One region of the Parabacteroides caeci genome, then DNA from elsewhere that is predicted to be linked to it. Evidence: riboswitches for the same ligand, from Rfam matches in the RefSeq annotation. Region 1 holds a riboswitch; each other region holds the start of a gene.

Region 1 (8,544 bases):
TCTGATAAGGAGCAGAAGCCCCGACAATAGCCGGCAATTGTTCTCCGGGTGCCAACATCCCTGTTGTATTACGCTGGTACCAGTCAAATGTTCCACGTAAACGGCCATTCAACAAAGTCCAATCCAAACCGACATCCGTTGTTGCTACATCTTCCCAGGAAAAATTAGAACGGACCAAAGAAGGAACACCGATAACATTTACAGCTACATCATTATTCAACCATACATTCTTGTTTTCCAAAGTCATGGATGGAGTATACAGATAAGGTTTGATATTCTGGTTTCCAATAACGCCCCATGAAGCACGAATCTTCAATTCATCCAACCAACCTTGTGTACTTTCCATAAAAGCCTCCCGTGCGACCTGCCATCCCAAAGAGACCGAAGGGAAAAATCCGAAACGAGAATTTTTAGGAAATTTGGAAGAACCGTCATAACGTCCGTTCACCTCCACCAGATATTTATTCGCATAATTATAATTCAAGCGGAAAAAGGCACCGCGGATCGTATATTCCTGGTACTTGTCTACCAACTTTGTCAAAGTTTTATCGGTAGTACCTCCCAACGAAGGCACTTCAGGCACAGCTTGATTATATACGATAGACTGTACATCTTCGTAATAACTGGACTCCTGATTAAAACCAACCATTACATTCATGTTATGATCTTTAAAAGACTTCGAATAATTGGCATATATATTAAAGGCGTTATAATCCGTAAAATAATGTCGTTTCTCATAACTATCCTGATTAACGTTCCATCGAGGAGTCTCCTGAATATCTATAAATTTTTTCTTCGCATCATAGAAATCATACAAAACATCATTCTTATCAAATGTATATTCAAATACTGCTTCCAAATCGGCAATAGGTTTAAATATCGATTTTAAGAAAATACGTGGATTAGCCGTAACCGTCTTCTTCTTATTATTATATAATATACTGTTTAACGGAGTGTTATAAGGTAAATTTTCCTTATCTGCCACACCATAAATATCACCGGATGTTCCATTAGGGGAATAAGATATCAAACGGGTCGTATACAAATTATCGCCGGAAGGCATTGATTTCGTTCCTTTAGCATACTTAATATCTACAACCTGCGTAAACCAACTCGTCACATCCGCAGACATATAAGCCCCGACATTAAGACGCTCATACTTATCGGCAGAAGTCACCAACGGGCCATCCTGGGAAGTATATCCTCCGGAAAAACGATAACGAACCTTATCCGTTCCGCCCGATGCCGACAAGTTATGATTCATAATAAAACTGGTTTCCATAAAAGCTTTATACGGATCTTGTTCATTCAAATAATATACATTTCCGTCATCCCCTTTATACAAGCCGTCATTTACGATATTAAAAGCGCCCGAATTGGCTTTATAGTCCTGCAAATATTGTTTCCATTTAGCTACATTTTGTTTGCCCGCCCAATAAGAATCGCTAAACCCTGCTTCCAGATACATTTTAAAATACTCGTCAAGCATGGCTTGTTCGGGTAAATTCATCGCTGTTTCAAAACCTATATTGTTATTATAGTTCAAATGAAACCGTTCACCCTTTTTCGGTTGCTTGGTGGTAATAATAATTACTCCGCCAGCGGCACGCGCACCGTAAATAGCTGTTGATGCTGCATCTTTCAAAACAGAAATAGCATCGATATCATTCGGATTGATCATATTCAGATCCCCTTCGACATTGTCGATCAAAACCAGAGGACGAATCACCTCGCCTGAGCCTAAAGAAAAGGCATCGCGAATCTGTATTTTTTTATTCGTTCCACCAGGTTCATGATTTCCCGAAACAAACAAACCGGGAACAGCTCCCTGCAAAGCTTGTGTCGTGTTTGCCAATGGGCGGTCACCCAATGCCTCTTCCATTTTCACCTGAGAAATAGCACCTGTCAGATTCTCTTTTTTCTGAACACCGAAACCTACGACCACAACTTCATCCAACGTCTGCGTATCTTCTTTCAGCTGAACATCGACAACAGAAGATGTTACTTTTATGGTCTGCTTTGCATATCCGATATAAGATATCTCTATTATCTTTTCCGTTCCTTGAAACTCCAACGTCATTTTCCCATCCATATCGGTAATGCCGCCATTGGTCGTACCTTTTTCGACAACACTGGCTCCTACTACCGGTCCCAAAGCATCTGTCACCCTAACAGTAATACGCCTCACTTGCTGCTGATCAGATACTCCGTAATTTTTCTGTTTAGAATTTGACTTATAAATGATAATTCGCTTATCATTTATAACAAAATCAGCATGCTGATTTTGCAACGCTTTTCTCAAAAGAGTTTCTACGGAGTTTTTTTCCCAGTCGACAACTACCCGTTCATTCAAATTCAGGTTTTTGTCACGAATTAAAAAAGAGTAATCAAACTTCTCTTCAATCAAATCGAACAGCTCCTGCAAAGTGGTACTCTGGTTCTGAACAGATAAGTAACAAGATTTTAAGTCCGCAGCAAAAACCGCCTCTGTGGTCATCGGCAAGCTTGCGAACATACACAAGGTCATCAAACACCTTCCATTTCTCTTCAAATTGGTTAATTTCATGAATTTCAGATTTAATAAGATTATTATTCAGTCTAATCGTAATGTCCTTTCTCGGATCAATTATTTATCCCGGATTACAAACATATTTCCGGTTTGTTCCCATCGATATTGTTTTTCAACATCAATTTCATTCAAAATATCATATATCGTATGCTCGGAAGTAAAACTCCCCGTAAAAGCCTCTTCCTGCAAAGAGTTGCTCTCTATTACAATCTTTATGTTATATTTTCTCTCTAAATCTCTCGCTAATATGCCAAAGGGAATCTTTGTAAATTTCATTTTCCCATTTACCCAGTCACAAACATCATCCGCATTTACTGTTGTTTTCTTCAGCTCATTATCTATTTTATTATAACTCAACTTCTCATTAGGTTGTAAGCGTATTATTTTTGTATCCGGTTCGTTATTCAACGCCACGTCAACTTTTCCGGTTCGCAACACAACATTCACCAACTCCTCATCCTGATAGGCCCTGACATCAAAAGTCGTTCCCAATACTTTTACACTCAGATTGTCAGAGTTCACTATAAATGGTTTCAAAGAGTCCGGGGTTACTTCAAAATATGCCTCCCCTGTCAGGTAAACATCACGAGACTTTTCTGAAAAATCTTTATTATAGGAAAGAGAAGAACCAGCATTCAGCCAAACCACCGACCCATCGGCCAAAGTTACTTTCGAACGTGATCCCAATGGTACAGAGGTCTGAAAACGAATAATCTCCGAATCCTGTTCATCCGTCAATACACCTGCATAATAAGATAAACCGCCTATAGCCAGCATGATCATTACTGTTGCAACGATTTGTAACCAAGGACGAATAAAGAATATTCTTTTTGAAGAAACCCCCGCCTCTTTAGCCATCAACTCACCAAAATGTTTCTGGAAACCAAGCTCCACCCGGGAAGAAAAATAAGGAACATGGGAGATGGCCCACCAGTCCGACATTTCCGAAAACAACTGCTGATTCTTTTTATCAACCTGCAACCACTGGAAAAGTTCTTTTTTTTCAGTGTCTGACAAATTGCCCAAAAAGTGGCCGATTATCAGTTTACGTATATATTCTGTATCCATAATATTTTCAAATAAATTCATATCTACATAAATAGATACGCCATTTTTCAATAATCCGTTTATACTAAAATGAATTATTTTTGAAAAATATCCAATAATAAGCAGACAACAGGATATAAATTCCCCAATAATACTTTCAACTTAGATAATCCTTGCTTAATTTGTACCCGGACCGTACTGGAAGAAATATTTTTCATCCGGGCTATTTCTTCATAGGTTTTATTATAATAAAGGTGTTGAATAAAAATTTCGCGACACTTCGCAGGCAACTGGTCGATAGCCCTACTTATCAGATCGGTTAACTCTTTATTTTCCAAACAAGCCAAAGGTGAAGATTCTAAACAGATCAATTGCTCATGAACATCAATCACATAGCCGTTTATATCAGAGACCGGCACCTCTTCTAAGCGCTTTTTCCTGTAAAAACTCAAACACTGGTTTTGAACGGCACGTATCAAATAAGCTTTGACGGGATAAACTAATGACGACCGATTATTCCATACATTCAAAAAAACATCATTTACAATCTCTTCTGCTATTTCCGGCTTATATACATACTTTACTGCAATCGCGCACAAATAGGTATAATAGGTCGCATACAATAACTTAAAAGCATTTGTATCTCCCTTATTAATACGTAGTATGGTCTCTCTTTTTACATCCATTAATTTAGATTTAAATAAACCCGCCAACAAACTTAAATATTTTATTTCAATACTCGCACAATCTTTAACCTTTTATTCATCACAAAAATAAAAGCATGAACCACCGACGGAGCTCATCCCGTCAAGCGATCCATGCCTCTTTTCCTAATTATTATGGCAAAATAATTAAAAACAGATCTTAAAAGACGGCAAACAGGGAATGGAACAAGAATAGAAAGACATCAGATGTCTTGTTTTTCTCATCCGGCCTTTCCTCGAAGCCGTCGAAAGAATATGCCTTGCAGGTCTTCTGACTTACTTCCGGTTTGAGCGCCTTCCCATTCAAAGAAGAACAGTGGCACTAGTGTTGCCCAATCCGTTATGAAGCTTACAGCAGCGGGACTGTCCGGGATTTTCACCCGATTCCCTTTTAATCCTTTCCTGCGAATACAGGTCCGGAACAATGCATGTCGCAAATATAATACATTTTTACTAGATTTGTACAAAATCTTTATTTTCTTGTTGGGGTGATTAGAACCTTATCTGCCAATCGCTGATAGTATGTCGCTCTCGGTCGAAACCGATGGCAACTTTCACGACGGGCAACCCGCACAAAGCAAAACGTTCGGGATAATTCCGCAAATCTATCTGGTTCATGGCTGCATCCGCCGTTTTATCGAGCTTTAACTCCACGACATAAAGCGTCGTTTTCGTCCGCATCACCATATCCACACGACCACGGGGGGTACGAACTTCCACATCCACATACATGCCAAGCAAACTGAATATGGTATATAGCAAAGACTGGTAATGCCCTTCATAATCGGTATTATCGCATTTGGGGATCGTGGAAAGGAAAGTCTGCAATAAACAAAGGGCATCGTCCATCCGCTCTCCGGCTATCGCCTCGAAAAGAAGCGCAACCGTTGTAAGACCATCGGCGGTATGTTGGTGAAGATAACCGGGCAACAAACTTTTCATCAGCCCCATACGTACCTCTTTATTGGGAATGTCGAGCGTATAAAGTTCCGTGAGTTCGGAGTAGTCTTTTATCGTGATATAACCGCTTTGATAGAGCAGCGGGGTGATGTCCGTCATCCGCTCTGTCGGTGCATCGAACGATTCGGAGATAACTTTCCGACCTCCGATCTGCTGAGGCTTTACATGATATTTGTTCAGCATCTCGATCAAATAGGTTGGTGTACCACTGCCGAACCAATAAGAACCGATTTTACCGTCCGCAAAAGCATTCAGCAAGCTGAAAGGATTATAGATGTCGGGCGATGGGTAAGTAAAATGATAACCGTCATAATTATCCCTCAAACGTGCAACAAGTTCCAGACAGGTAATCTGCATCCTGCTCGCAAGCAATTCCAAATCATGATTCATTTGCGTCAACATCTCCTCTTGCGTGATACCGCAAATAGCGGAATATGAACCGTCCATGCTGATATTCTTTATATTGTTCAGTTCACTGAATATACTTAATTGGGAAAACTTCGTAATACCGGTCAGGAAGACATAACGCAGATAAGGATCGCAAGCCTTCAGCGGACTGTAGAAATTACGCATCACGTTTCGTAACACAGGCAAGTTTTCCTCTTCGTGCATCACGTCAAGAAGCGGCGCATCATATTCATCGATCAGCACGACCACTTGCCGTCCTGTCCGCTTGTAAGCACATTGTATCAAATTCGCCAGCCGGATATTGACATCTTTCTTCCCTATATGGCAATCATAACGGTCCTCATATCCCGACAAGAGGAAATCCAGCATACGGTTCAAACGGGCCTCATCCACATGCTTCGCCATACTGACATCAAAATGGAGTACCGGATAGGCTACCCATTCCTTCTCCAGCCCCTCCATAGCCAATCCTTCAAACAACTCTTTACGTCCCTCGAAATAGGCATGTAGCGTCGAGGTAAGCAGCGATTTGCCGAATCGACGTGGACGGCTCAGGAATACATATTTAGAATCAGCATGTGTCATGCGGTAAACATATTCCGTTTTATCAATATACAAATAGTCCTTTTCTCTAATCTCGGAAAAAGTCTGTATACCTATCGGATAAAGTCGTCGTTGCAATTCCATAATCGTAATTTCTTTTACAACAAAGTTACGACAGTGATTCTGTTTTGCAAATTCATCTGCCACAAAAATTCTATAAATGAATTAAGAGACTCTCCAAGTGAATAACCAACCATTTTCCTACTCGTAAGTTAACGACTCTCCCCAGCCGTTAGTTATTCACTAGAGAAGACTTTTTTGTATTGTTCAAGATTCGGATTCCTTGCCGTATAAGTTCAATAAATTTTCGATTTTATCGATCAAGGCCTGTAAAGAAGATGCCTTTTCATACTCCTGCGCTTCCGAAGCCTCTTTTACTTTTTTCGTCAAGTCCTCCATGCAATCTTGCAACGTAACCATTGTTGCTTCACGTCCGTTGGAAATGGAAGCCTCCCAAAAACTAATCGCCTGCTCCAAGTCTTGTTCCACCTCTTCCCCTTTGTAATATTTGATTCCCAACAGATATTGTGCTTCCGGATCATTTTGTTCCGACAACGAAACCAATGCTGATATCTCATCTTGCTTCTTTTGATTTCCATCTTCGCAAGATAGGATTCTGAGTAATTCTACAAAATGGTCGTCCAATATATTCAGCAAAGGGCAAAAGGAATATCGAAACACTTCTTTGTCTATGCGAAAATCACTTCCTACATTCAATGCAGATTGGGACATTAGCTTGTTGCAGTCCTCATTAATAAACAAACAAACCGAATCATAATTTTTCATGTGTATCTTATTGATAAAACGGAACACGGACATGTATAGACTTTCTTGTATCTTGATTGGCACATACGCAAATAAGAGTACCTGTTTGTCCTCTTCCCTGCAAATAATCCTTACCTCCAAGCAAACATGATTCATGTCAATTGAAAAGTTAAATTCTCCTTTCTCCTCATCAAACAGAAAGTTCAGTTCATACTCTTTTTTCAAGTAGTCATTTACTTGCTTCGCTAAAATATCCATAATTCAAACGTTTTAATCCATTAACGATACATTTTGTCACTACACCTACATCAAATAAACACAACAAATATAAATCAGATAATCTGTCATATCTTGTCTGAGTCCGAGAGATTTTTATCTGTCTTATTGGCTAATCTATACCGCTTCAACTCATCCGATGTCACATTCAAGACCCAAGAAATAATCATCAAATCATCCATCAACCCCAAAGGCAACATATCCGGAACAAAGTCAACCGGAGTAATCAAATAAGTCGCAGCCGCAATGATAAAGATTAGGCTGTTCGTATGATAATCCTTATACTTCCCGGTTGACACATCTTTCAGGTAGCTATATAACAACTTTGTTTGCTCCTTCAATCGAGTGGGTCCCTTCTTCGACAAATAAATCCCAAGCCGAAGGACCAAAGCCCTCAGCCGCTTGGGATTATAAGCATAATGTGCAGTTTTCTTAATCCAATCGGATCGCAGAAAGCGAGAGATTAAATCCATTCTTACATTTTCTTAAAATCAAAAAAGGCACCACTCAATATACTTTCATGACCAGATATGTCAATTCCTCTGGCCAATAGACAATTTTTCACCATATTCTTTGATGCTATGGAATCAAAGGGCAAATGTCCGAACGGAATTTCCACTATAAAAGGAACTGTTCCTTTCTCTATCTTTATCCCATGACTAAGCGGGATGTTACATTTGGGGGTTAATACAAATGTTGACATAATTCTATTATCTTATTCCTCTGTTTATACACTCCTTCGCCAACTCCGGTTCTTTAATCAACCAATCCATTGTCAATAAAGCGGCAGGATAGGTCATACTAAATTTTTGTTTTAGCTCGGACAATTTAAAACCTTCTATCTGAAAGTCTTGTTCTTCTTCCGTATTCAACCAACATTGAAAAGCTGTTTGAAACAGATTATCCATTTCCTGCAAATCACAGGCAACCGATAACGCCTGTTTTTCAGGATAACCACGTTCTATTAGAATTTTTGTTATTTCTTCTTTCATGTCAATTTATCTTGATATGATTTTACAACATCTTCCGCAAAAGCCTGTGCATCTGACTCCAAAGGTTGCAATTGATATGCTTTGAAGCCACAATGTTCCACATCTTGATAACCGTGAAGTTCGTTCAAGTTCCAATTGGAGACCTCTCCATGACGAGGATGCGTCTCACGTACATTCAAGTTATAATCCTGGTAAGCATGACGCCCCTCATGAATCAATG
Region 2 (7,129 bases), on a different contig from region 1:
GGCTTGTTTGAATTTACCGTCTACCAGAACGTCTACATATTGAAGCAGTGCGGCCTGTTTCGGGTTTTCCAGCAGTTTCTCAAATGTATATCCGGTGTAACACCAGATGTTTTTCTGGCTTTTTTCTTTGATGGCTCGTGCCAGCTTGGTGAATTCTTCCGGCTGAAACATCGGGTCGCCCCCGCTGAAAGTTACATCTGCAAAATCGTCTGCGAGGACCTTTTCCAGTATCTCTTCAGTAGGAACAGGTCGGCCCTTATTGATATCCCACGATTCAGGGTTATGGCAACCCGGACACTGGTTTGGGCAGCCGGCAGCGTAGATAGCGGTCCGGAATCCCGGACCGTCTACAGTCGTATCTTCTATAATATCAATAATCGATAACATCGTATTTTTCTAATTATGAATAATTCTGTCATTCAACTCCGCTAACTTGGCATTGTTCCAGCGATCGGTTGTACCTACCAGATAGCCGGTGATGCGTTGTAGCTTGTCCAGATGTTTGCTGCCGCATTTGGGGCATTCGTCCAGATGGTTGGCTGCGTTTTCGTAGCCACAATCCAGACAGCGGTTGCGGTTATGGTTTACCGAGCCGTAGCCGATATTGTATTTATCCATCATGTCGACCACCTTCATGATCACTTCCGGGTTGTGGGTGGCGTCGCCGTCTATTTCCACATAGAAGATATGGCCGCCGCCTGTCAGTGCGTGGTAAGGGGCTTCTACTTCTGCTTTATGGCGGGCGCTACATTTGTAATATACCGGGACATGGTTGGAATTCGTGTAATAATCTCGGTCGGTAATACCGGGTAACGGTCCGAATTTTTTGCGGTCTCTAGCGGTAAACTTACCGGAAAGTCCTTCTGCCGGAGTTGCCAGTACACTGTAATTATGCTGATAACGTTCCGAGAACTGGTTTACACGGTCGCGCATATAAGTCACGATCCGTAATCCCAGTTCCTGTGAGGCTGCATCTTCGCCGTGATGTTTGCCGGTCAGGGCAACCAGGCATTCTGCCAGTCCGATGAATCCGATTCCCAGTGTGCCCTGGTTGATGACCGGGGCAATTGTATCGGTCGGTTTCAGTTTCTCGCTGCCCAGCCATAAAGAGGACATCAGCAGTGGGAACTGTTTGGCATAAGCCGTTTTCTGAAATTCCATACGTTCATGAAGTTGAAGGGCCGTAGTTTCCAGCATTTCATCCAGTTTTGCGAAGAAACGGGCAATCCGCTCTTCCTTATTTTTAATATCCATGCATTCGATTGCCAGACGTACGATGTTGATCGTCGAGAACGACAGGTTGCCGCGTCCGATAGATGTTTTCGGTCCGAAACGGTTTTCGAATACGCGGGTACGGCATCCCATGGTTGCCACTTCGTATTTGTAACGTTCGGGATCGTCGGCTCTCCAGTCTTCATGCTGATTGAATGTGGCATCCAGGTTCAGGAAATTCGGGAAGAAGCGGCGGGCTGTCACTTTGCAGGCCAGTTCATACAGGTCATAGTTCCGGTCTTCCGGCAGATAACTTACGCCCCGTTTCTTTTTCCATATCTGAATCGGGAAAATGGCAGTTTCGCCGTTGCCGACACCCCGGTATGTGCTTTTCAGCAATTCACGGATAATGCAGCGGCCTTCGGCAGACGTATCCGTTCCGTAGTTGATGGAACTGAATACCACCTGGTTACCACCGCGTGAATGGATCGTGTTCATGTTGTGGATGAAAGCCTCCATGGACTGATGAACGCGGCTGACGGTTTTATTGATAGCATGCTGTACGAGTCGTTTGTCTCCGGTCAGGCCATCCAGCGGACGGGTTACATAATCGTCTATTTCTTTATTATAAAGGTGTGAATAGTCTACGCCATTCAGATCTTCCAGATTTTTGACTTCTTCGATATAGCTGTTACGCACATAAGGTGCCAGGTAAAAATCGAAAGCCGGGATCGCCTGTCCGCCATGCATCTCATTTTGTGCAGTTTCTAAAGAGATACATCCCAGGATACTTGCCGTTTCGATACGTTTGGCGGGGCGCGATTCACCGTGTCCGGCCGAGAATCCATATTTAAGGATGCGATCCAGCGGATGTTGTACGCAAGTCAGGCTCTTGGTCGGGTAATAATCTTTATCATGAATATGCAGGTAATTGTTGGCAACCGCCTCTTTTACCTCTTCGCTCAACAGGTAATCGTCAACGAACGGTTTGGTCGTCTCACTGGAAAATTTCATCATCATACCTGCGGGGGTATCTGCGTTCATATTTGCATTTTCGCGGGTAATGTCGTTCGACTTGATATTGATGATTTCCAGGAACATATCGCGGGTTTTTGCTTTACGGGCAACACTGCGCTGATTGCGGTAGGCAATGTATTTCTGAGCCACATCCTTGCGGCTACTGTTCATTAGTTCCAGTTCGACAGCGTCCTGAATCGCTTCGACTGTCATTTGCGGTTCTCCTTTGAATGAAATATGATCCGTGATCTGTCGGATCAACTGCAAATCTTCTCCATTTTCCGTATGCAGCATCGCTTTACGGATCGCCGTTACTATTTTTTCCTCATTAAATCCGACGATACGTCCATCCCTTTTGATAACTGTCTGAATCATGATAATTGTATTGGTGTATTACTTTTTATTCTTCTGCAAAGGTATGCTCAATTATTATATGGTTTTCTTTTTGGAAAACTTTTAACGGGTTAAATTATGTCAAACTCTTGTAAATCAGATACGATATTTGTAAAAATGGAAAACTTTGAAGGTTTTGATGATAAAAAGTTTTCCCAAAAAGGCTGTTTGGTGATAATGGGGTATAATGTGAAATGTATCAATTGTTTATGCAAAAAAACAGAAAAAAACAGGGGCGATTCCGGTCGATCGCCCTGTCTGTTGATGGTACGAAATATCTATAATTGCTTATTCGGATTGCTATTTGTCTTTCAGTAATTCGATAAACATGGTTGTCGTCAGTAATATCCCAATGGCAACGCAGACCAGGATAAGTAATAAGTTTACATATTTCGCATTCGGCTTCGAGCCGGTGTGCAGGTTGTTGGCGAAATATTCTTTGAAGAAAAGATATAACGCCGGGACGGAAGCACTGGCCAGCAGGAAATCTTCCGGGATATTGAAGTAATATGTTTTCGACAAGCCGATCAGCGACCAGTGTGTCAGAAACAGGATTATGAACATGTTGATATTCTTAGAGAAGAACAACAGGAGTCCGATGGTGAAAACAACGACCGAACAAGGCATGACCGGCGAAGTCATTTCCGGGAAAGTCAGTCCCCGTGCCATCGATATAAGCGGATAGATAAACGGCATGGCAAACAGGAAGTACGCTAACCAGTCATATTTGCGGGTACGTTCGAAAGTGGTGTATCCTGACAAGGCATCCCATCCCCATAGTATCGCCATGATCGCCCAGAATAAGGCCATCACTTCGTTGTAGCTGCGCTCGGCACAGTAGATGTAGTAGTAGATGACTGATATCCACAGATAGACGGCAATCAGATAGATTTTCATTCCGTTCTTTACCCACGGCTGAGGGTTGCGGGTCAGCAGGACGGTCAGTATTATCCCGATCAGGATAATTCCCAGTTGCCATTCCCAGGTTGCTGCATTGTAGAGTCCTATCGTTTTCCAGAAAATTTCCATAGAGTTATTCGTATGCTGATGATTTTATTTGCGTCGTGTTAATGAAAAAGCCTTACCCGGCAGGAGGAAGATCGGCAGTGTCGCACCGACCGTCAGCATGAAGATCGCGGTGAAGGTAACGAAACCGTTCGACATGAACATTTCAATATATTTCGCTTTCTGTACCGGTTCGTCCATCGTCTGGAGGAACATGATCAGCGAGAAAACCATGTTGTAGGCAAATTTGCCTGGGATCATCGGCAATAAAGCCGGGATATAAAGCACTGTCATCGGGCAGTAAATCCTGCCTCCCAGCCACAAACTTCCGAATCCGATCACCAATGCCCCGAACAGGGAGGCGGTAGCGATATCCACCCCGAAGAAAGTCATCAGGCAGAATCGGCAGGCATGGCCTACGGCAGCCAGCAAGGCAATGTAAGGAAATGCCCGCATGGGTGGGTCGGAAATCGCACCGAAACCAATACCTGCAATGGCTGCAAAAAGTCCGTCTAAAAGAATATCCAATACTATCATATCAAATTGTTTTTTACCATCATTAATGTGAAAGAAAGCCCGATCGCGATACAGATAATCAGCATCAGCGCATTGACCAGCCGGGCAAAACCGGTCAGTATATACCCTTCGACAATGTCGATAACCCCATTGATCAGCGGTACGCCCGGTATCAGGAACAGGACGCTCGTTGCCAGTGCAATGTCCGAGGTCGTGTCGAATATCAACGCTGTAGAGGCACAAAGCGATGCAATAAAGGCCGATACCACGAAGATTATGTAATGATTGAATTTCCGGATCTGCATCTGTTGTTTCAGGAAAAAACCGGTGATAGTCGCAGAAAAGACAATCCCCATCGAGGTTATGTCTCCCCCAAACAGGCGGCAGAAAGAGGCATTGGCAAAGCCCACCAGTATCAGAACGAAAAGCGGATCGATATGCGGGCTGGCGATAATCTTCTCATATTTATCTTTTAATTCTTCCAACGGCAAATGTTTGTCATACGTTTCCCAACTCAGAGCGCTCAGTTTGGCGTTCTTCTCGAAACTTATCGGAAGAGCGGGGATATCGATCACCTCGCTGTATGTTTCTTTCGTATCATTGTCGGAGATCGTCAGAATAATATTTTTCTGAAAAATGCTGATTTTAACATCAGCGCCATATGCTTCTCCTATTCGTTTGGAACTCCGGACTACCCGGGATGTGTGTACCCCGCATCCCATCATATGGGCGGAGTACTCTGCGATGAATTTGGCTACGGGTAGCAAAGATTCATTTCTACTCATGTCGTACTTTTTATATATGAACCGGATTTTATTCCGGAATGTTTCTTTTTGCTGGCGGAAAAACGGGCGATAAACCTAAACCGGGGCGCAAAAGTATAAAAAACTTATTTTATATCATTGTTTTGTCTTTTATTTTTGTAGTTTTGCACCGAAATGGTTCTGTATTTTTGATTCTGGAAATACAGATTAAAAGGGAATCGGGTGTAAATCCCGGACAGTCCCGCTGCTGTGAAGCTCTAATAACATCCTGAAAACAACTTATGCCACTGACATGTGTCGGGAAGGCTTCAGGATGGGAGTCAGTCAGAAGACCTGCCGTTCGTTAAAGGCTCATATCCTCGTGGGTTAGGATACGGGTTCGAAATGATTGTTTATTCTAAATTTATCAGATTTATGGAGAAAGATTGTCCGCGTTGTGGGGGCTCTTTTGTTTGTCGGGTAGATGATATATCCGCCTGTCATTGTGTGCCTGTGAAATTGGATGAACTCCAGCTTGCTTATGTGAAGGTCCATTATCCGGGATGTTTGTGCAACTCCTGTTTGAATGAGATCAAGAAATATTTCTATGCCTGTGAGGTGAATCCCCGTTATAAACATTTAAAGCATTGATATGATACGGAAGATATTAATTGCAAACCGTGGCGAGATCGCCGTACGTGTGATGCGTTCCTGCCGGGAGATGGGAATACAGTCTGTGGCTGTTTTTTCGGAAGCTGACCGGGCGGCACGACATGTACTTTATGCTGATGAGGCCTGCCTGATAGGGCCTGCTGCATCAAAAGATAGTTATCTGGATATTGAAAAGATTATCCAAGCGGCAAAAATTCATAAAGCCGATGCCATTCATCCCGGTTATGGTTTCCTTTCGGAAAATGCAGCTTTTGCCCGCAGATGTAAAGAGGAAAATATTATTTTTATTGGCCCGGCTGCTGAGACGATGGAGGCGATGGGCGATAAGATATCAGCCCGTAAGCGGATGATCGAGGCTGGTGTGCCGGTTGTTCCGGGAACGCAACAACCGTTGCAGGATGCTGCCGAAGCCGTTCGGATATGTAAGGAAATCGGTTTCCCCGTTATGCTGAAAGCCTCTATGGGAGGCGGAGGAAAAGGGATGCGACTGAGCTATAAAGAAGAAGATGTGGTGGAAGCTTATCATTCTGCCCGTTCGGAATCGTTATCGTCTTTTGGTGACGACACAGTTTATCTGGAGAAATTCGTAGAGGAACCTCATCATATCGAATTTCAGGTATTGGGTGACAATCACGGGAATGTAATCCATCTTTGCGAACGTGAATGTTCCGTTCAACGTCGTAATCAGAAAATCGTGGAGGAAAGTCCGTCTCCGTTCATTACTCCCGAGTTAAGAAAAAATATGGGTGAAAAGGCTGTTGCTGCGGCAAAAGCTGTCAACTATTCCGGTGCTGGTACCATTGAGTTTTTGGTGGACAAACATCGGAATTTTTATTTTCTGGAAATGAATACGCGTCTCCAAGTGGAGCATCCGATTACCGAGGAAGTTTTAGGCGTCGATCTGGTAAAAGAACAGATCCGGGTGGCTAACAACGAACCACTCCATATCCGCCAGGAGGAGATCGTCCAGCGCGGACATGCCATTGAATGCCGTATCTGTGCAGAAGATACAGAAGCCGGTTTTATGCCTTCTCCCGGTGTCATTAAACAATTGACAGAGCCGAACGGCATCGGTGTCCGTGTAGACAGTTATGTGTATGAAGGATATGAAATACCGGTTTATTACGACCCGATGATCGGAAAACTGATCGTTTGGGCGACAACGCGCCAATATGCGATCGAACGCATGCGGCGGGTATTGCATGAGCATAAGATTACCGGGTTGAAAACGAATATCGGTTACTTACGTCGGATTATGGATACATCCGACTTTGTGCAGGGAAAGTATGATACTTCTTTTATTGAAAAAAATGCCGGACAATTGCAACATCCCGTAGAAGAGGGTGGAACAGAGACTGAAAATATAGCTATGATCGCTGCCTATATAGATTATCTGGTCAATCTGGAGGAAAACAGATCCGGTCAGGCTTCCGACAATCGTCCGATCAGCCGCTGGCGTGAATTCGGATTACAAAAAGGAGTCCTGCGTATTTAATAATCGGCACATTAGCACTATTGAATAATTATTATTTATGGAAATACATATTGGAAAAAGAGTTGCGGATGTTTCG
Region 3 (8,544 bases), on a different contig from region 1:
ATGTATCTGGATAAGCCTGTCCTGATGGTTCCAACCCATATTGAACAGGCCTGTAATGCTCATGATGCATCTTTGTCGGGAGCGGGTACGGTGGCCGAACACTTCGATTTGGATGCTTTGCTGCATTTATCAGAAACCCACCAGCCGAATCCCGTATTCCGCCATTGGGTACAGCAGGCGGATTGGTTAATCCTGCGTGAATTTCGTGAAGATTTGCTGAGGGAGGAGATGCCGTTATCCGTTTGGCATCGCTTGTCTATGCATTGGGTGTATAGGGTGACGAAGACATTTTCGATTTAACCGGTATCGCATTTTTGTGATAAGTTTTTATTGCGTTAAAGCGGTAATGGCTCTTCGCCATTATTTATTCCGGTTAGTTTATATATAATATAATGTACGTGTACATTTATATTGCTTGCTTATAGCTTTCCTTATCTGGGTTCCCTTTTCATGTTCCTGGTTATAATCCGGAAATGGGAAAGGAAAATAAGGTTTGTCATTTTTATCCCCGATTTTGTACAAACTATCGTATTCAATTGATAAGAAAGGATATGACTTGATAAAAAAATCAATGAAAATAATTGTGGATAAAAAACTATTGTTTACTTTTGCTGAAGTATTTGACGATCGTATGAAAAGCCGGTAGATAAGACCGGTATTATTAGATAGAACTTTAAATTACTTAGTATTAATATTAAATTTTTGATTATGAACAAAAAGTTTTCTACTTTTTTGGCAGGTGTTGCGTTGCTAAGCGCTATGTCTGTTTCTGCTGCTCCTGGTGATCCAGTTCAGTCATTGAAGTTGGGCAAAAATGCTGGCTTGTATCAACTGACTGTAGCAGGAGATAAGGTACTTTCTATGGATGCAGACGGTAAGTTGACAGTTGTTGCTGCTCCTACTACTTCTACTGGTTTGGCTAATACTCTTTGGTGTGTTGAAGTTGCGACACAGGTTCAGGGTCAGGCTCCTAAATTCGATTTCGTAAATAAAGGAACAGAACGTCGTTTGGATATTACGATGGCTGGTTTGGAAGGTTTGGCTAATCACACTCCTTTTGCAGGTGCTCCAATTGAAGTCGGTGGAGAAATTTCTGGTTGGGCATTTTCTAAGACTTATGCTAAAGATTTAGAAGCAAACAAACCTCTTTATTCTTATTTTAAAACTGACTCTGTTATTGGATTGGTTTTGAATGGAACTGATGTTACTGTAGCTAAATGTGGTGCTAACGAAGATGGTACAGCTGTTGCAAACTTTGAAAAGTTTACTTTGAAGAGTTCTGATGTAGTTACTTTGAATGCAAATGAATTGAATACTATCTTAGGTGTTCAAGCTGCAGATAAGGGTGTTAAGCTAACTTTCAAACCGGATACATTGGGTACTACTTTAGAAAACCCATTCAGCTCACAGAAATTTGTTGCTGAAGAATCTGGTGATGCTACTTATTTGAATGTTAAGAGAGGCGATAACTATTTGAGAGTTGATACTACTTTCACAAATGAAAAGGGTGCTCGCTTCCTTGCATATAAATGGACTACTGCTGCTGTTAAAACTGCTTCTACTATTGCTGAACAGTATAAATTTAAATTTACTTACAGCCCATCAAATGACAGTTTGACAATTCAAGTTAAGGAAGCTACATTTGATAATGGTCGCGTTCTTGAAGCATTTGTTTCACTGCAAGATTTGATTAAAGACGAAGCTCGTATCTTAACTGTTGATACACTGGCTCAGAATACAATGATCTCTTTAGGCTTTAAAGGTTGTAATGAAGTATCAAACAGAACATCAATTGCTTCTGACCTGTATGTTATCAAAAATGCTGCAAATAAATATTTAGCAGTTCCTTTGTATGGTGATAGCACTGCTCAATGGGTAACTCTTGACAAGAATATGGATCCTTGGCATATGCCTGCATTCCAGTGGGTTGTAGAAAAAACTCGTACAAATGCAGAAATGGCTGAAACTTCTCCTATCAAGATTACTAACCGTGAATTTGAAAATGTAGTAGTTGATGCTTCTTTACAGTTATATACTGATGGTCCATCTACAGTAGTTGGATCTGAAATTTCAGCTTCTAATTTCACAAAAGACCCTGCAAATGTAAAAGCTAATCCTTATGTAGGTTACAGATTCCTGGATAAAGATTCTTTGACTGTTACTACTTACAAATTGAGATATTTACATGAATTTGCAGATGACAAATACATGGGTACTTCAAGTGATGCTGCTGATTCAGTTTTATATGTAGGTGCTAAATCTACTTTTGAACTGGCTGCTATGGATAAAGATGGTGTAGGATATGGTTATACTACAAGTGCTATCGCTTCAATGAAAAAGCTTGTAAGAAAAGCTTACACATTGAAACTGAAATCTACAGGAAAGTATATCATGGCTGATGCTGAAAAGAGATATGCAGTATCTGCAACAGGCAAACCTGCTGTATTCTATCTGAAAGAAAATAATGACAAAGCTACTCATTACTATGCTTTGATCGATACAGCTTCTTACACTGATGTTCGTAAAGTTGGTGTTGATGATAACAATGTTTATCTGAAAGTTCAGAATTTGAAAGAAACTCGTACTTCTGCATTCTCTGTAGAAATTGATGACGCTCCTTTGTATCGTCGTTTCAACAATGTTGCATTAGGTGAAAGCGCTGTTGATGGTCCTGATAGCTTGAGATTCTACGAAAATATTCGTCACGAATATTTGATGGATGAAACTAACAAAGAATTGAAGAATAAAGGTGTTGCTTACTTAGGTATCTGGACTGCTGATAAGGCTGAAGCTGGTTTGTCATTCCGTATTGATGCTGTTAATATAACAAGCGGTCTTGGTTATATCAAACCTCAGTATTTGATTTCTGTATCTCGTCAGGATCAGGAAGCTGTTGAAGGTACTCCTTGTACTGAAAATTCTCATCACGTAGATGCTGATGGTAATCCAACAGATGCTGCACATTGTGTTCATGCTACTCCTGGAAAAGCTGGATTCGAATATGGTAAATATTTGGTAAGCTTTGCAGATTCTGTTGCTACAGTAGGTCAGGATAAACCTTATACTGATGTTAAAGCAGGTTACACTCGTGTTGGTTTTGTAAAAGCTATCAAGACTGGCGACAGCTTGATCATATTGGTTAATGGTTTTGAAAACATGGATCCGAAAGATCTGAATGTAGAAGAAATTGTTAAGGCTTATACTAAAGCAGGTATTAATACGAAATACATCAATAGTCTGAAGGGTGATAACCATAAGAACTATACTTGGTCATTCCGTTATACAAATCCTGATGGCGCTTCTACTGTAACAGAAGAAGGTGTTGGAAATTCATTCTTGATTGAATCTAACAATTATGACGGTAAAATTATCGCTCCTGAAAAAGCAGCATGGATCAAGATGCAGAATGGTTGCATTGTATTGACAGACGAAAAATCTGAATTCAACAATGCTAAGACAGGTGGTGACGGTGCTCTTATTTTCAATGTTGAAAACATCGAAAATGATGAAATGGCTACAGATACTGAAGATATCACAACTTCTGCTGTAACTGTAATCGCTGGTAACGGTGACATCACAATCAAGGGTGCTGCTAATAAGACTGTTACTATCAGCAACGTTCTTGGTCAGACAATTGCTAGCACAGTTCTTTCTTCTGACGAAGCAACTATCTCTGCTCCTGCAGGTATCGTAGTTGTAGCTGTTGAAGGCGAAGCTGCTGTTAAAGCAATCGTAAAATAAGAATTAAAGAATAATTAAATAGAAAATAGCTTCTCTGCCTTTCCCCTATGGGGAAGGGCAAGTAGCCTGTGAAGGCGAACAGATTGGAAGCGTAATTTTAGTAATAAAAATAAAATAAAGTTCATCCATGAGTATCCCTGCGAAGGGAGGAAATGGACAAAAAACAACCCCGGCGGTATTTAATACCATCGGGGTTTTGTTTTTAATGAGCTCCTGGAAACGGAGTTCATTATGTTTAATAGGAAACCGTATTCTATACAATACGATTTCCTGTTGAATAACTATTGATTACTGATTTAAAGCCTGCTCGATATCCGCAATGATATCGTCCGCACTTTCGATGCCGACAGAGAAACGGATCAGGTCCGGAGCGATACCGGCTTCCTTCAATTGTTCGTCGGTCAACTGGCGATGCGTATGGCTTGCCGGATGAAGCACACAAGTACGGGCATCGGCCACATGAGTAACGATAGCTGCCAGTTTCAGGCTGTCCATAAATTTGATAGATACCTCGCGTCCGCCTTTCAAGCCGAATGACAGGACACCGCATGAACCGTTCGGAAGATATTTCTTTGTCAGTTCGTAATATTTATTTCCTTCCAGATCCGGATAGTTTACCCAGGCTACTTTGTCGCAATTCTGAAGCCATTTAGCTACGGCTAGTGCGTTTTTACAATGTTGCGGCATGCGTAGATGCAATGTTTCCAGTCCCAGGTTCAGCAGGAAAGCATTTTGCGGAGACTGGATAGAACCCAGGTCACGCATCAACTGGCTGGTAGCCTTAGTGATATATGCCAGTTTCCCGAATGTCTTTGTGTAAGTCAGGCCGTGATAAGAATCATCCGGCTGGCAGAGACCCGGGTATTTGTCTGCATGCGCTTCCCAATCGAAGTTACCGCTGTCGACGATACAACCTCCGACGGCAGTCGCATGTCCGTCCATATATTTGGTCGTAGAATGCGTAATGATATCGGCACCCCATTCGAATGGGCGACAGTTGATCGGTGTGGCAAATGTATTGTCGATGATCAATGGAACGCCATGTTTGTGAGCGATACGGGCAAACTTTTCAATATCCAGTACCATCACTCCCGGGTTGGAGATCGTTTCACCGAACAATAACTTTGTATTCGGGCGGAACGCCTTACTGATCTCCTCTTCACTGGCATCCTGGTTGATGAATGTACATTCGATGCCCAGCTTTTTCAGGGTAACGGACAACAGATTGTATGTACCGCCATAAATACCGGTTGCGCTTACGATATGGTCGCCGGCTTCGCAGATATTGAAACAGGCAAAGAAGTTGGCAGCCTGTCCCGATGAAGTCAGCATTGCTGCCACACCACCTTCCAAAGCGGCGATCTTGGATGCAACGGCATCGTTGGTCGGGTTTTGCAGACGGGTATAGAAATAACCACTCTCTTCCAGATCGAACAGTTTCGCCATCTGTTCGCTGGTCTCATACTTGAAGGTAGTACTCTGATAGATAGGCAGAACGCGCGGTTCTCCTTTTTTAGGTTGCCAGCCACCCTGCACACACAAAGTTGCCGGCTTGAATGAATTGCTCATATTATTAAATGTTTGCTATGTAATTATATTCTGCTGACAAAAGTAAAGAATAGTTCGTTCCATTAATACAAATCTACGATCATTTATAAAAAATAGGGTACTGTTTAAAAATAATCTTTACCTTTGTCCCCGGTTTTGGTGTCACAAATCCAGTTCTACGGAAAAGTGATGAAAAGGGAATCAGGTGAAAATCCTGAACAGACCCGCTGCTGTAAGCTCCGCCAAAGTCGTTGAACACAACTCAATCCACTGTTCGCAATGAATGGGAAGGACGTTCAATGACGGAGTAAGTCAGAAGACCTGCCAGAATCAGTAGTTTTAAGCTTTCGAGGAATAAGGCTGAAAAACATGTAAGTAAGGACTTGGTTGTATCCTGTAGAGAGTTCTGGCTGTTCATGTGTTCCGTTCAGTTTTATCGAAAGCCTGTCGTTAATATATAATGTTTTTGATGGAATGAGAGGTTTCATACATGTATTTTTGTTGTTTATTTGTTTGTTCCCTGTAAGTCTGGCGGCGCAAGACAGGGTCACGCTGTCCGGAGAGGTGAGGGGAGAAGATGGTGCTCCGCTTCCTACGGTTACTGTTGCCATCGAAAATACGACGGCAGGGACATACACCGACGACCGGGGGCGCTATTCACTAAGCATGAAACCAGGAAAACATACCCTTATAATTACCCTACTGGGCTATAATACAATAAAAACAACTCTCGATATCCGCAGGAACAAGACGCTCGATTTCGTTATGGCTGAAAATTCCGTTACCCTGAACACAGTCGAGGTGTATGGCAAATCGAAAACACAGAAGATCAAGGAAGGTGCTTTCTCTGTAAATGCCCTTGATGTAAAATCGCAGATCAACTCGTTGAAGAATCTGACTGATATAGTGAACCGGACGACTGGAATAAAGGTCCGGGAAGAAGGAGGAGTCGGTTCCGATTTTGATCTTTCCATCAACGGGTTATCGGGTAATTCTGTCCGTTATTTCATCGATGGCGTGCCTTTGGACAGTAAGGGTAGTAATGTGACGCTTGCCAATCTGCCTGTCAACCTGATTGACCGGGTGGAGATCTATAAAGGGGTAGTGCCTGCTTCGTTGGGAACGGATGCATTGGGCGGTGCCGTCAACATTATTACCAAGGCGGAGAAGGAGAACTTTCTGGATGCATCTTACAGTATTGGTTCCTTTCATACACACAGTGCCGACCTGAATGCACTGTTTGTGGAACAACGCACAGGCTTGATTGTGCGTCCTACCGTTGGCATCAACTATTCGAAAAATGACTACCGGATGAAGGATGTTCAGATGCGTGACGAGACTGGCGACCAATTCATCTATGGCAATCCCAAACGTTTCCATGACGGTTATTTTTCGCTTTTAGCACAGATAGAAGCAGGAATGGTAGGCAAATTTTGGGCGGACGAATTCTTTGTGTCGGCATCTTATTCCAAAACAGACAAGGAACTGCAAACCGGCTCCGTACAGACCAAAGTGTATGGCATGGCGGAGCGTAATTCGGATGCGTGGAATGTGTCGGCACGGTACAACAAATGCAACTTTCTCACAGAAAACATGACATTGAAGGCGACCTTGTCACACACATGGGATCATTCCATCACCATTGATACCGCCTACCGTAAATATTATTGGGACGGAGGCTACATCGTGAGTCAACGCAACGAAATCCGTGGCGGCGAACGCTCCATACGTCACTATAAGCGTCCGCTGACTATTGCTCGTGCCAATTTGGATTATCAGCTGAATGAGCATCACGGCTTTAACCTGAACTATAATCTGAGCCGGACGGGCAACGACCGCTACGACGATTTAGACCAGAGTTTCGAGCCGTCTAACGATGCGGTAACCAAACATATCGTCGGACTGACTTACAGTCAATCGCTTTTCGACGGCAAGATGCAGAATGTATTCTTTGCCAAAGACTACGTGAACCATCCCAATATCCGGCAGACCGATCAATCCACCGTAACCGGCTCGGACAAGGTACAAGGTTCGACTACGAAAAACTATTTAGGATACGGAGCCGGACTGCGTTATACGTTCTTCAACCCGTTGGCGGTAAAGATTTCATACGAGCATAGTGTACGTTTGCCTATTGCCCGGGAACTGTTAGGCAACGGAACGACTGTCTATGCCAATGTGGCGTTAGAGCCGGAGAAGAGTAACAATGTTAATTTAGCCTTGTTCGGGACATGGCGTCCGGCCGCCCGTCATACCGTCTATTACGAGGCAAACGGTTTTCTGCGTTATGTGGACAACTATATACAAACTTCCGTTATCGAAAAAGAAGGTATGTTGCAGTATGTCAACGATCCCGCTGTTCATATCAAAGGAGTGGAAGGTGAAGTCAGCTACGACTGGGACGGACGGTTGCAACTCATGGCTAATGTCAGTTACCAGGATGCCCGCGACCAGCAGAAGTATAAGGAAGACGGCAAGCCTTCTGCCACCTACAACAACCTTGTGCCTAACCGTCCCTGGCTGTTCGGCAGTGCGGAGGCAAGTTATACGTTCCGTAACCTTTGGCAACAAGGCGGCAAGTTGCGGTTAGGTTGTACGTTCCAGTGGGTACATTGGTATTTTCTGACCTGGGAAGCCTATGGCAACCGTGATACAAAGGCGCGTATTCCCTCGCAACACATTTGCAATGCCAATGCTACTTACTCATGGAAGCATGATCGCTACAATATCGCATTGGAGTGTACCAACTTCCTCGATGAAACGGCTTACGACAATTATAAGCTGCAAAAGCCCGGACGTGCTTTCTTTGCGAAATTCAGAGTCTTTATTAATTAACATTCATATTAAAAACAAAAGAAAATGAAGAAGTTCAAATTTGCCTTGTTAGCCTTCATGACAGCCCTGATCTCATTTGCATTCACGGCTTGTTCTGATGACGATGAAGTAAAAGACGTGCCTGTTACCGCAGTCACAGTTTCCCCGACTACATTAGCCTTGAAGACGGGAACTACAGGAACACTGACGGCTACCGTCGCCCCGGAAAATGCAACCGTAACAACTGTTTCATGGACCAGTTCGGACGATAAGATCGCTACAGTAGATAAAGGTGTAGTCACTGCTGTTGCCGAAGGTACGGCGACGATCACCGTAAAAACGGATGATGGTGCTTTTACTGCCACTTGCGCTGTCACGGTGTCCAGCGATGCTCCTGCTTTCGACGAAAGCAAGTATCACTTCGACTTGTTCCTGACGGTA
Region 4 (8,544 bases), on a different contig from region 1:
TATCCTTTTCGGGTACGGCAGGTTCGTTCGACGTCCTGCCCCATCACGCTCCGATGATCGCTGCCTTGGAAGAAGGCGTTATCCGGTACCAGACAAATGAAAAGAAAGAACAAGAAATAAAAATACAGAGCGGATTCGTCGAGATAAAAGGCGATATCCTGTCTGTATGCATCGAATAAAAAAATACGATCATGAGCGGTAGATTAAGAATGAAGCTAATGGGCTTGACTACCTTTATTAATGTAGTTATCGGCGTCTCCCTGGGAGGCTTGTTATACACCATCTGGCCTTCGCATTATTATGAGTGGTATCCGTCGATACCGATGTTTTACTGGTTAAGCAGTATGTTAATGATCTATTTTCTGGATCATGTCAAACGGAAACACGGAGACGTCACGGTTGTTACTTATATGGTAGTCCGCCTTTGCAAATTCACGCTCGCACTGGTTTTCCTGTGGCTTTATGCCGCTTTGGTCGGACAGAACCTGAAAGCCTTCGGCTTCACGATGATGTTGTTCTATTTCATTTATCTTGTACTGGAAACATATACATTGTATCTGTTTGAGAAAAAGAGAATGATTAGTGAGAAAAAAGAAAAAGATGAACAGAATAAAAAATAACGGCCTGCTTTGGTTTACTTTCTTGTTACTGGTTTGCATCAGCTTTCCGGTAAGCGCCTCCACAAATGCGAAACAAGGTGAGGTAGATGTGCAGGATATCGTATTCTCACACATCAAGGATGCCTACACCTGGCACATCACGGAGTGGAACGGGAAAGAGATTTCCATTCCGCTGCCCGTCTTGCTGAAAAGCGAAGAACGCGGATGGGACTTGTTCCTCTCCTCACACCTGCATCATGGTAATGTGCATCATAACTATTACATCGCCAAGGAAGGGAAACATGCCGGAAAGGTGGTAGAGAAAAACAGCAGAGGCGAAGAAGTAAAACCCTGGGACTTGTCGCTTACAAAAAACGTATGTGGCCTGCTTCTCAGTTGTGGCTTACTGCTTTTCATCGTGCTGCGTACCGCCCGCTGGTATAAAAAGCATCCGTATGAAGCCCCCGGAGGATTTACCGGGTTGATGGAGATGGCGGTCATGTTCATACATGACGGCGTAGTGAAGGAAGGAATCGGCAAAGAATATAAGCCTTTCTCTTCTTATCTGCTGACGGTCTTCTTCTTCATCCTGATAAACAACCTGATCGGTATTATTCCGATTTTCCCGGGAGGAGCCAATATCACCGGCAATATCACAATTACCGCCGTGCTCGCTTTATGTACGTTCCTGGCGGTGAATCTGTTCGCCACCAAAGAATACTGGAAGGAGATATTCTGGCCCAACGCCCCTATCTTCCTAAAGTTACCGTTGCCGATCATGCCCTTCGTGGAATTTTTCGGCATACTCACCAAGCCGTTCGCCCTGATGATCCGTCTGTTTGCCAATATCATGGCCGGACATACAATCATTCTGGCGTTGACTTGCCTGATATTCATCACCGCCTCGATGGGAACAGCCATAAACGGTACGATGACAATCGTATCCGTATTGTTCACCGTGTTTATGAACTGTCTCGAACTGTTGGTGGCATGCCTTCAGGCCTATATATTCACCCTGTTGTCGGCCAACTATATCGGATTGGCCAAAGTACGGGAATGAACAAACATATTTATTAATAATAAGATTACTAATTTTAAAGATTGAGAGTTATGTTATCAGCAATTTTATTACAAGCAGCAGCCGGTGCAGGCATCGCTAAACTTGGAGCAACAGTAGGAGCAGGATTAGCTGCTATCGGTGCAGGTATAGGTATCGGATTGATCGGTAAAGGTGCCGTCGAAGGTATCAGCCGCCAACCGTCGGCAGCCGGTGACATCCGTACGTCCATGCTTATCATGGGTGCATTGGTAGAAGGTGTTGCCCTGTTTGCGATCGTAGTATGTTTCTTAGGATTGTTCCAATAAATAAAAGTAAACTATGTCATTGCTCACACCAGACGCAGGGCTTTTATTCTGGATGATCCTTTCTTTCGGAATCGTCTTTGTTATTCTTTCCAAATATGGTTTCCCGGTAATCATCAAAGCCGTGGAACAACGGAAAGAATACATCGATCATTCCCTCGAATCGGCCCGCCAGGCAAACGAACAACTTGCCGGCATCCAGGCCGAAAGCGAAAAGATTCTTGCCCAGGCAAGAGAGCAGCAGAATGAGATTCTGAAACAAGCCCTGGCCGAAAAAGAACAGATTATCAGCGCAGCCCGGCAAAAGGCATCCGCTGAGGCACATCTGCAACTGGAGGAAGCGACACGCCGGATAGGTGAAGAAAAGGACAAAGCCATCCGTGAAGTCCGCACCGAAATCGCCGACCTGTCAGTCGCCATTGCAGAGAAAGTGATGAAAGAGAAAATCAGCCGTACCGATGAACAGGAAAAGATCATCAACGGGCTGCTCGACAATGTTTCGTTTAGTAAATCATAAGATATGGACGTAGGTACAATCTCTTCCCGGTACGTCAAGGCACTCTTTTCGCTGGCAAAAGACAAGCGGCAGGAGGACCGGGTATATGATGACATGAAGATGCTGACCATCAGTTTCGAGCAAGAGCCGGGACTGAAAGCGGTGCTCGACAACCCAATCTTTCCCCTGGAGGAGAAAGTAAAGTTGCTGACTACCGCCGCCGGCCTGGAAGTATGCGAGTTGTTCACCCGTTTTATCCGCCTGGTACTTCAGCACAAGAGAGAGAGCTTGTTACCGCTAATGGCATATATTTATATCCATATGTACCGGAAAGACAAAAAGATCATCCGTGTGTTGTTCAAGACGCCGGCTCCGGTAGATGAAGCGACACAGGAACATTTAAAGAAACGGCTGAAGGAAGAGACCGGCAACACCATCGAATTCATGGGAGTGATCAAGCCGGAACTGATCGGTGGCTTCGTGCTCCGTATCGGTAATACCCGGATAGATGCCAGCTACGCCCGGCAACTGCGGGAAATCAGAAATCAGCTAATCGAAAAAAATTAAAAAAGAAAAACGTATGACAGACCAGATAAAAGTAAGTGAAGTTTCCGCCATTTTACGCGAACAACTGGAAGGTATCAACACCACGATCCATCTGGAAGAGGTGGGCACTGTGCTTCAGGTCAGTGACGGTGTAGCACGTATCTACGGGCTGGACAATGCCGAAGCCAACGAATTGTTGCAATTCGACAACGGAATGGAAGCCATCGTGATGAACCTGGAAGAAGATAACGTAGGTGCCGTATTGCTCGGCCCGACCGACCAGGTAAAAGAGGGCGACACAGTGAAACGTACACGTCGCATCGCTTCCATCAACGTAAGCGAGAATATGATCGGTCGTGTAATCGACCCGCTGGGCAACCCGATCGACGGTAAAGGCGAGATTGTCGGAAAGAAATGCCAGATGCCGCTGGAACGAAAAGCTCCGGGTGTCATTTTCCGCCAGCCGGTAAACGAACCGTTACAGACAGGTATCAAAGCGGTGGATGCCATGATCCCTATCGGACGAGGGCAACGTGAATTGATTATCGGTGACCGTCAGACTGGTAAAACCTCGATCGCCATCGACACGATCATCAATCAACGCAGTAATTATGAAGCCGGCAATCCAGTTTACTGTATCTATGTGGCGATCGGACAGAAAGGATCTACAGTCGCTTCTCTGGTAAACACCTTACAGGAAAAAGGGGCGATGGATTACACGATCGTAGTCAGTGCCACTGCTTCCGACCCGGCTGCCATGCAATATTTCGCTCCTTTTGCCGGAGCTGCCATCGGCGAATATTTCCGCGACAGCGGACGTCATGCGTTAGTTGTCTATGATGACTTGTCGAAACAGGCAGTCGCTTATCGCGAGGTATCCCTGATCCTTCGCCGTCCTTCGGGCCGCGAGGCGTATCCGGGTGATATTTTCTACCTGCATTCACGCCTATTGGAACGTGCAGCGAAAATCATCAACCAACAGGAAGTAGCCAGCCAGATGAACGACCTGCCCGACAGCATGAAAGATAAGGTAAAAGGTGGCGGTTCGCTCACTGCCCTGCCGATTATCGAGACGCAGGCGGGTGATGTGTCGGCTTATATCCCGACCAACGTAATTTCCATCACCGACGGACAGATATTTCTGGAAACAGACCTGTTCAACCAGGGAAACCGTCCGGCTATCAACGTGGGTATTTCCGTATCCCGGGTGGGTGGTAACGCACAGTTGAAAGCGATGAAGAAGGTGGCCGGTACGCTGAAAATCGACCAAGCACAGTTTCGCGAACTGGAATCATTCACGAAATTCGGCGGCGATATGGATGCGGTAACCGCCTTCACGATCGACAAAGGACAGAAAAATACACAACTATTGATACAACCCCAGTATAACCCGATGCCTGTAGAACAGCAAATCGCTATCCTGTATTGCGGCACCAAAGGTTTACTGAAAGAGGTTCCGCTGGATAAGGTACACGATTTTGAAAATGCGTTCTTACAGACTCTGATCACCAATCATCAGAAAGACGTACTCGATATATTAAAATCGGGTGTGATAAATGATGAAGTCAGCCGTATCTTGGAAGAAACAGCCCACCAGGTCAGCGGGGCATATAAAGCAGGTTGATAACAGAAATTAGACTATGGCATCACTGAAAGAGATAAAAATCCGTCTTGCGTCGATCAGAAACACGCAGAAGATCACCTCCGCCATGAGGATGGTGTCTTCTGCCAAACTGCATCATACGCAGACGATTGTCGAACATATGCTCGAATACGAGAGTAAGCTGAGCGCCATATTAAGGGGCACGCTGTCGGCTGAAAGCGATATGAGTTCGCCCTACGCAGCTGTTCGTGAGGTGAAACAGGTGGCTATCGTCGCTTTTTCCTCCAACAGCGGGTTGTGTGGCGCTTTCAATGCGAACATATGGAAAGAGTTAACAGCCCGTCTCCACCGGTATGAGGCGGACGGTATAACCGTGCGCATTTATCCGGTCGGTAAAAAGGTGGCGGACGAACTGCATAAAGCGGGTTATCAAACCAATGATAGCTTCCTTACGATCGGCGACAAACCGGCCTACGAGGATGCTTCGCTACTGGCAACTGCCCTGATGGAGTTGTATATCTCTACCCAGGTCGACCGGGTGGAACTACTCTACCATCATTTCAAGAATATGGCGGAGCAGATACTGACCGAAAAGGTTTTCCTTCCGGTTTCCTTACCGGAAGCAGACCCGGAAAGTGCTTCGAGCAACTATATTCTGGAGCCGTCTGCCGAACAGTTGCTTGCCTTACTGCTCCCCAAAGTGCTCCATCTGAACATCTACACGACCTTGCTCGACACTGTCACTTCCGAGCATGCCGCCCGCATGCTTGCCATGCAGACAGCCAACGACAATGCCAACGACCTGATCCAGGAACTGACGTTGCAATACAACAAAAACCGCCAGCAGGCCATCACCAATGAATTGCTGGATATTATGGGAGGAAGCGGTCAATAATCTTTTACATCATCAGTAATCAATAAAAAATCGAAGCCCCGGCGAATCACTTCGGCGGGGCTCCTGGCTTTAAAATTATTATTGAACAATTTCTAACAACCAAATCTAATACTTAATAGAAGAATAATATCATTAATTGGGCAGTTAGTACACGTAAAAACATTGTCAACGGATAAACTGTAGCATAACCTACTGCCGGAGCATCATTTCCCGCCGTTGCATTCGCATAAGCCAAAGCGGGAGGATCCGTCGTACTGCCGGCCAGCAATCCCATCAACGTATAGTAATTCAGTTTAAAAAAATGCCTGCCAATCAATCCGATGACTAATAAAGGCAGCATTGTTATAATAAAACCGTAACCAATCCAGGCAAATCCGCCTTTATTCACGATAGTATCCACAAAACCATCCCCGGCACTCAGCCCGACACAGGCAAGGAACATGGTTATACCAATCTCCCGGAGCATCAGATTGGCACTCTGGGTAGTATAAGTAACCAGTTTATAACGGTATCCGAAACGGCTGATCAGGATAGCGACAACCAACGGACCACCTGCCAAACCCAGCTTGATAGGTTGAGGAATCCCTGGGAAACTAATTGGAATACTTCCCAGAATAATACCTAAAGCGATACCGATAAATATTGGAATCAGGTTCGGTTCATTCAGACGTTTCATCGAATTACCCAATATCATACCCACCTTATCGACAGCCAGTTCACTACCAACTACGGTTACACGGTCGCCAACCTGCAATTGCAAACCTTGTGTTGCTACCAGTTCCACTCCGGCACGATTCACACGTGTGACATTGATACCATGCAAACGGCGTAACTGCAAATCCCCCAGTTTAGTGCCCGTCAGTTCCGGCTTTGTCACCAAAATGCGGCGGCTGACAAAAGCACTTTCGGCGGGAATCCATTGTTTACGGTCCATCTCTATCTCTTGACCGATAAAGGTTTTTATAGTTTCCGCATCATGTTCTGTCGTGATCACGAATATTTTATCATCTTCTTCCAAAATCGTACTGCCGGTAACAATGTCCACTTTATTGGTCTTGTTACGCCAAATACGGGATATGACAAATTCCCTATGCTCCAACAGGGCGGCAAGCTCCATTATCTTCCTGCCAAAAAGAGCCGGATTCTTCACTATCAGCGATATAGGTGTAGCCTCACTATTATGCACATTATTCTCTTCTTCCAGCTTTTTCGTCTCCTGGTCAAAACTTATATGAAAAATATACCGGACAAACAACATGGAAAGGATGATACCGACGACTCCCAGCGGATAAGCAACGGCATATCCCAATGCAATCGTATCATCGGAAGCCCCCGTCATATCACTAAATGCCTGTTGAGCAGCCCCCAGTCCCGGTGTATTTGTCACTGCACCCGATAAAATACCGACCATCGTCGGAATAGGGATTCCTGTCACAAAATGTATCACCAAGGCCATCATAACCCCGAGAAAGACAATTCCGCAAGCCAGACCATTCAAAGTCATCCCCCCTTTCTTAAAAGAAGAGAAAAAACCGGGTCCGACCTGCATGCCGACTGAATAAACAAACAGGATCAATCCAAACTCTTTAAAGAAATGAATGACAGACGGATTGATTGTAAACCCAAAATGTCCCAGTAGAATGCCGACAAACAATACCAGGGTTATCCCCAGAGAAATCCCAAATACTTTGATTTTCCCAAGTTGGATCCCTATGGCAATAACCAGAGACAGTAAAAGGATGGAATGTCCGATACCTTCTCCCCATAATAATTCATGAATCCATTCCATAGTCAATCACTTTTGAGGCACAGCAAAACTCCACGCCACAACGCGAACAAAGCTTCTCCATGATTTTCATACAATTTAGAATTAATATTCTTTTCGAACCATTTCCCTAACCCACGAGGAAAAACAGCCTTTAACGAACGGCAGGTCTTCTGACTGACTCCCATCCTGAAGCCTTCCCGACACATGTCAGTGGCATAAGTTGTTTTCAGGATGTTATTAGAGCTTCACAGCAGCGGGACTGTCCGGGATTTACACCCGATTCCCTTTTAATCCGTATCATCCGAACAGACAACACGAAACCAATTCGGAGGCAAAGCTACAAAATAAAAGACAAAATCAATATGATAAATACAAGTTTTTTTAAACTTTTACGTTCCTGTTTATTTATAAAACTATGACATAAGCAGAAATCCCTGCCAGCCTCACGGTCGACAGGGATTTACCATTCATAATTCTAACAACAAAATCAAATCGTTACAATGGCATATTGCCATGTTTTTTCGGCGGATTGCTCTGGCTTTTGTTCTTTGCCATCTCCAACGCCTGTATCAGCTTGAAACGAGTCTGCCGCGGCATGATAATCTCGTCGATAAATCCTTGCTCAGCGGCCCGGTAGGGATTAGAGAAGTTTTCCGCATACTCTTTCATAGCCCGCTCTTTCTCTTCTCCGGTTGCTTTTCTATATAAGATATTAACAGCCCCTTCTGCTCCCATAACGGCAATCTCCGCCATTGGGTAAGCCAGATTAACATCGGCACCGGTCGGTTTGCTCGACATAACGATATAAGCACCGCCATAGGCTTTCCGGGTAATCAACGTGATTTTAGGTACGGTCGCTTCCGCATAAGCATAGACGATCTTCGCGCCGTGGCGGATAATACCGTCGTGCTCCTGGGTACATCCCGGAAGAAAACCGGGTACATCTTCAAAAGTAACCAGCGGAATATTGAAACAATCGCAAAAACGGATGAAACGAGCCGCCTTATCCGAAGCATCGATATCCAGCACACCTGCCAGGAATGCCGGCTGGTTGGCAACGATACCGACCGTACGTCCGCCTAAACGGGCAAAACCGACTACGATGTTTTTTGCAAAATGCGGCATTACCTCAAAGAAATAGTGATTATCCACCACCGGTTCAATAATATCTTTTATATCATAAGGAATATTCGGATCATCCGGAATCACCTCCTGCAACGATTCTTCTTCGCGGCGGATATCATCCGTACAAGGAACAAGTGGGGCATCTTCCAT

The links. Region 1 has a riboswitch for cobalamin ahead of NBH15_RS17080 (RNA polymerase sigma-70 factor). Riboswitches for the same ligand answer to the same signal wherever they lie in the genome.
Region 2: another riboswitch for cobalamin. It lies ahead of NBH15_RS05985 (cysteine-rich CWC family protein); the one in region 1 lies ahead of NBH15_RS17080 (RNA polymerase sigma-70 factor).
Region 3: another riboswitch for cobalamin. It lies ahead of NBH15_RS23020 (TonB-dependent receptor); the one in region 1 lies ahead of NBH15_RS17080 (RNA polymerase sigma-70 factor).
Region 4: another riboswitch for cobalamin. It lies ahead of NBH15_RS05965 (putative transporter); the one in region 1 lies ahead of NBH15_RS17080 (RNA polymerase sigma-70 factor).

The regions. Positions count from the first base shown of each region.
Region 1 is NZ_JAMOKT010000035.1:31,945-40,488, forward strand. Features, by position in the region: gene NBH15_RS17070 (SusC/RagA family TonB-linked outer membrane protein) at 1-2,566, opposite strand, end outside; gene NBH15_RS17075 (FecR family protein) at 2,627-3,637, opposite strand; gene NBH15_RS17080 (RNA polymerase sigma-70 factor) at 3,712-4,329, opposite strand; cobalamin riboswitch at 4,565-4,762, opposite strand; gene NBH15_RS17085 (PD-(D/E)XK nuclease domain-containing ATP-binding protein) at 4,813-6,375, opposite strand; gene NBH15_RS17090 (SEL1-like repeat protein) at 6,559-7,314, opposite strand; gene NBH15_RS17095 (YkvA family protein) at 7,401-7,805, opposite strand; gene NBH15_RS17100 (hypothetical protein) at 8,043-8,324, opposite strand; gene NBH15_RS17105 (HNH endonuclease) at 8,321-8,544, opposite strand, start outside.
Region 2 is NZ_JAMOKT010000008.1:68,111-75,239, reverse strand. Features, by position in the region: gene nrdG (anaerobic ribonucleoside-triphosphate reductase activating protein) at 1-387, opposite strand, end outside; gene NBH15_RS06005 (anaerobic ribonucleoside triphosphate reductase) at 397-2,604, opposite strand; gene NBH15_RS06000 (DUF6064 family protein) at 2,923-3,651, opposite strand; gene NBH15_RS05995 (threonine/serine exporter family protein) at 3,676-4,164, opposite strand; gene NBH15_RS05990 (threonine/serine exporter family protein) at 4,161-4,928, opposite strand; cobalamin riboswitch at 5,065-5,262, shown strand; gene NBH15_RS05985 (cysteine-rich CWC family protein) at 5,322-5,537, shown strand; gene accC (acetyl-CoA carboxylase biotin carboxylase subunit) at 5,539-7,053, shown strand; gene NBH15_RS05975 (acyl-CoA carboxylase biotin carboxyl carrier protein subunit) at 7,091-7,129, shown strand, end outside.
Region 3 is NZ_JAMOKT010000060.1:17,029-25,572, forward strand. Features, by position in the region: gene NBH15_RS23005 (glycosyltransferase family protein) at 1-300, shown strand, start outside; gene NBH15_RS23010 (DUF6383 domain-containing protein) at 709-3,741, shown strand; gene NBH15_RS23015 (O-acetylhomoserine aminocarboxypropyltransferase/cysteine synthase family protein) at 4,030-5,310, opposite strand; cobalamin riboswitch at 5,430-5,632, shown strand; gene NBH15_RS23020 (TonB-dependent receptor) at 5,764-8,124, shown strand; gene NBH15_RS23025 (Ig-like domain-containing protein) at 8,149-8,544, shown strand, end outside.
Region 4 is NZ_JAMOKT010000008.1:58,330-66,873, forward strand. Features, by position in the region: gene NBH15_RS05925 (F0F1 ATP synthase subunit delta/epsilon) at 1-179, shown strand, start outside; gene NBH15_RS05930 (hypothetical protein) at 192-620, shown strand; gene atpB (F0F1 ATP synthase subunit A) at 601-1,659, shown strand; gene atpE (ATP synthase F0 subunit C) at 1,710-1,964, shown strand; gene atpF (F0F1 ATP synthase subunit B) at 1,978-2,478, shown strand; gene NBH15_RS05950 (F0F1 ATP synthase subunit delta) at 2,482-3,024, shown strand; gene atpA (F0F1 ATP synthase subunit alpha) at 3,038-4,627, shown strand; gene NBH15_RS05960 (F0F1 ATP synthase subunit gamma) at 4,644-5,501, shown strand; gene NBH15_RS05965 (putative transporter) at 5,614-7,290, opposite strand; cobalamin riboswitch at 7,413-7,609, opposite strand; gene NBH15_RS05970 (acyl-CoA carboxylase subunit beta) at 7,765-8,544, opposite strand, start outside.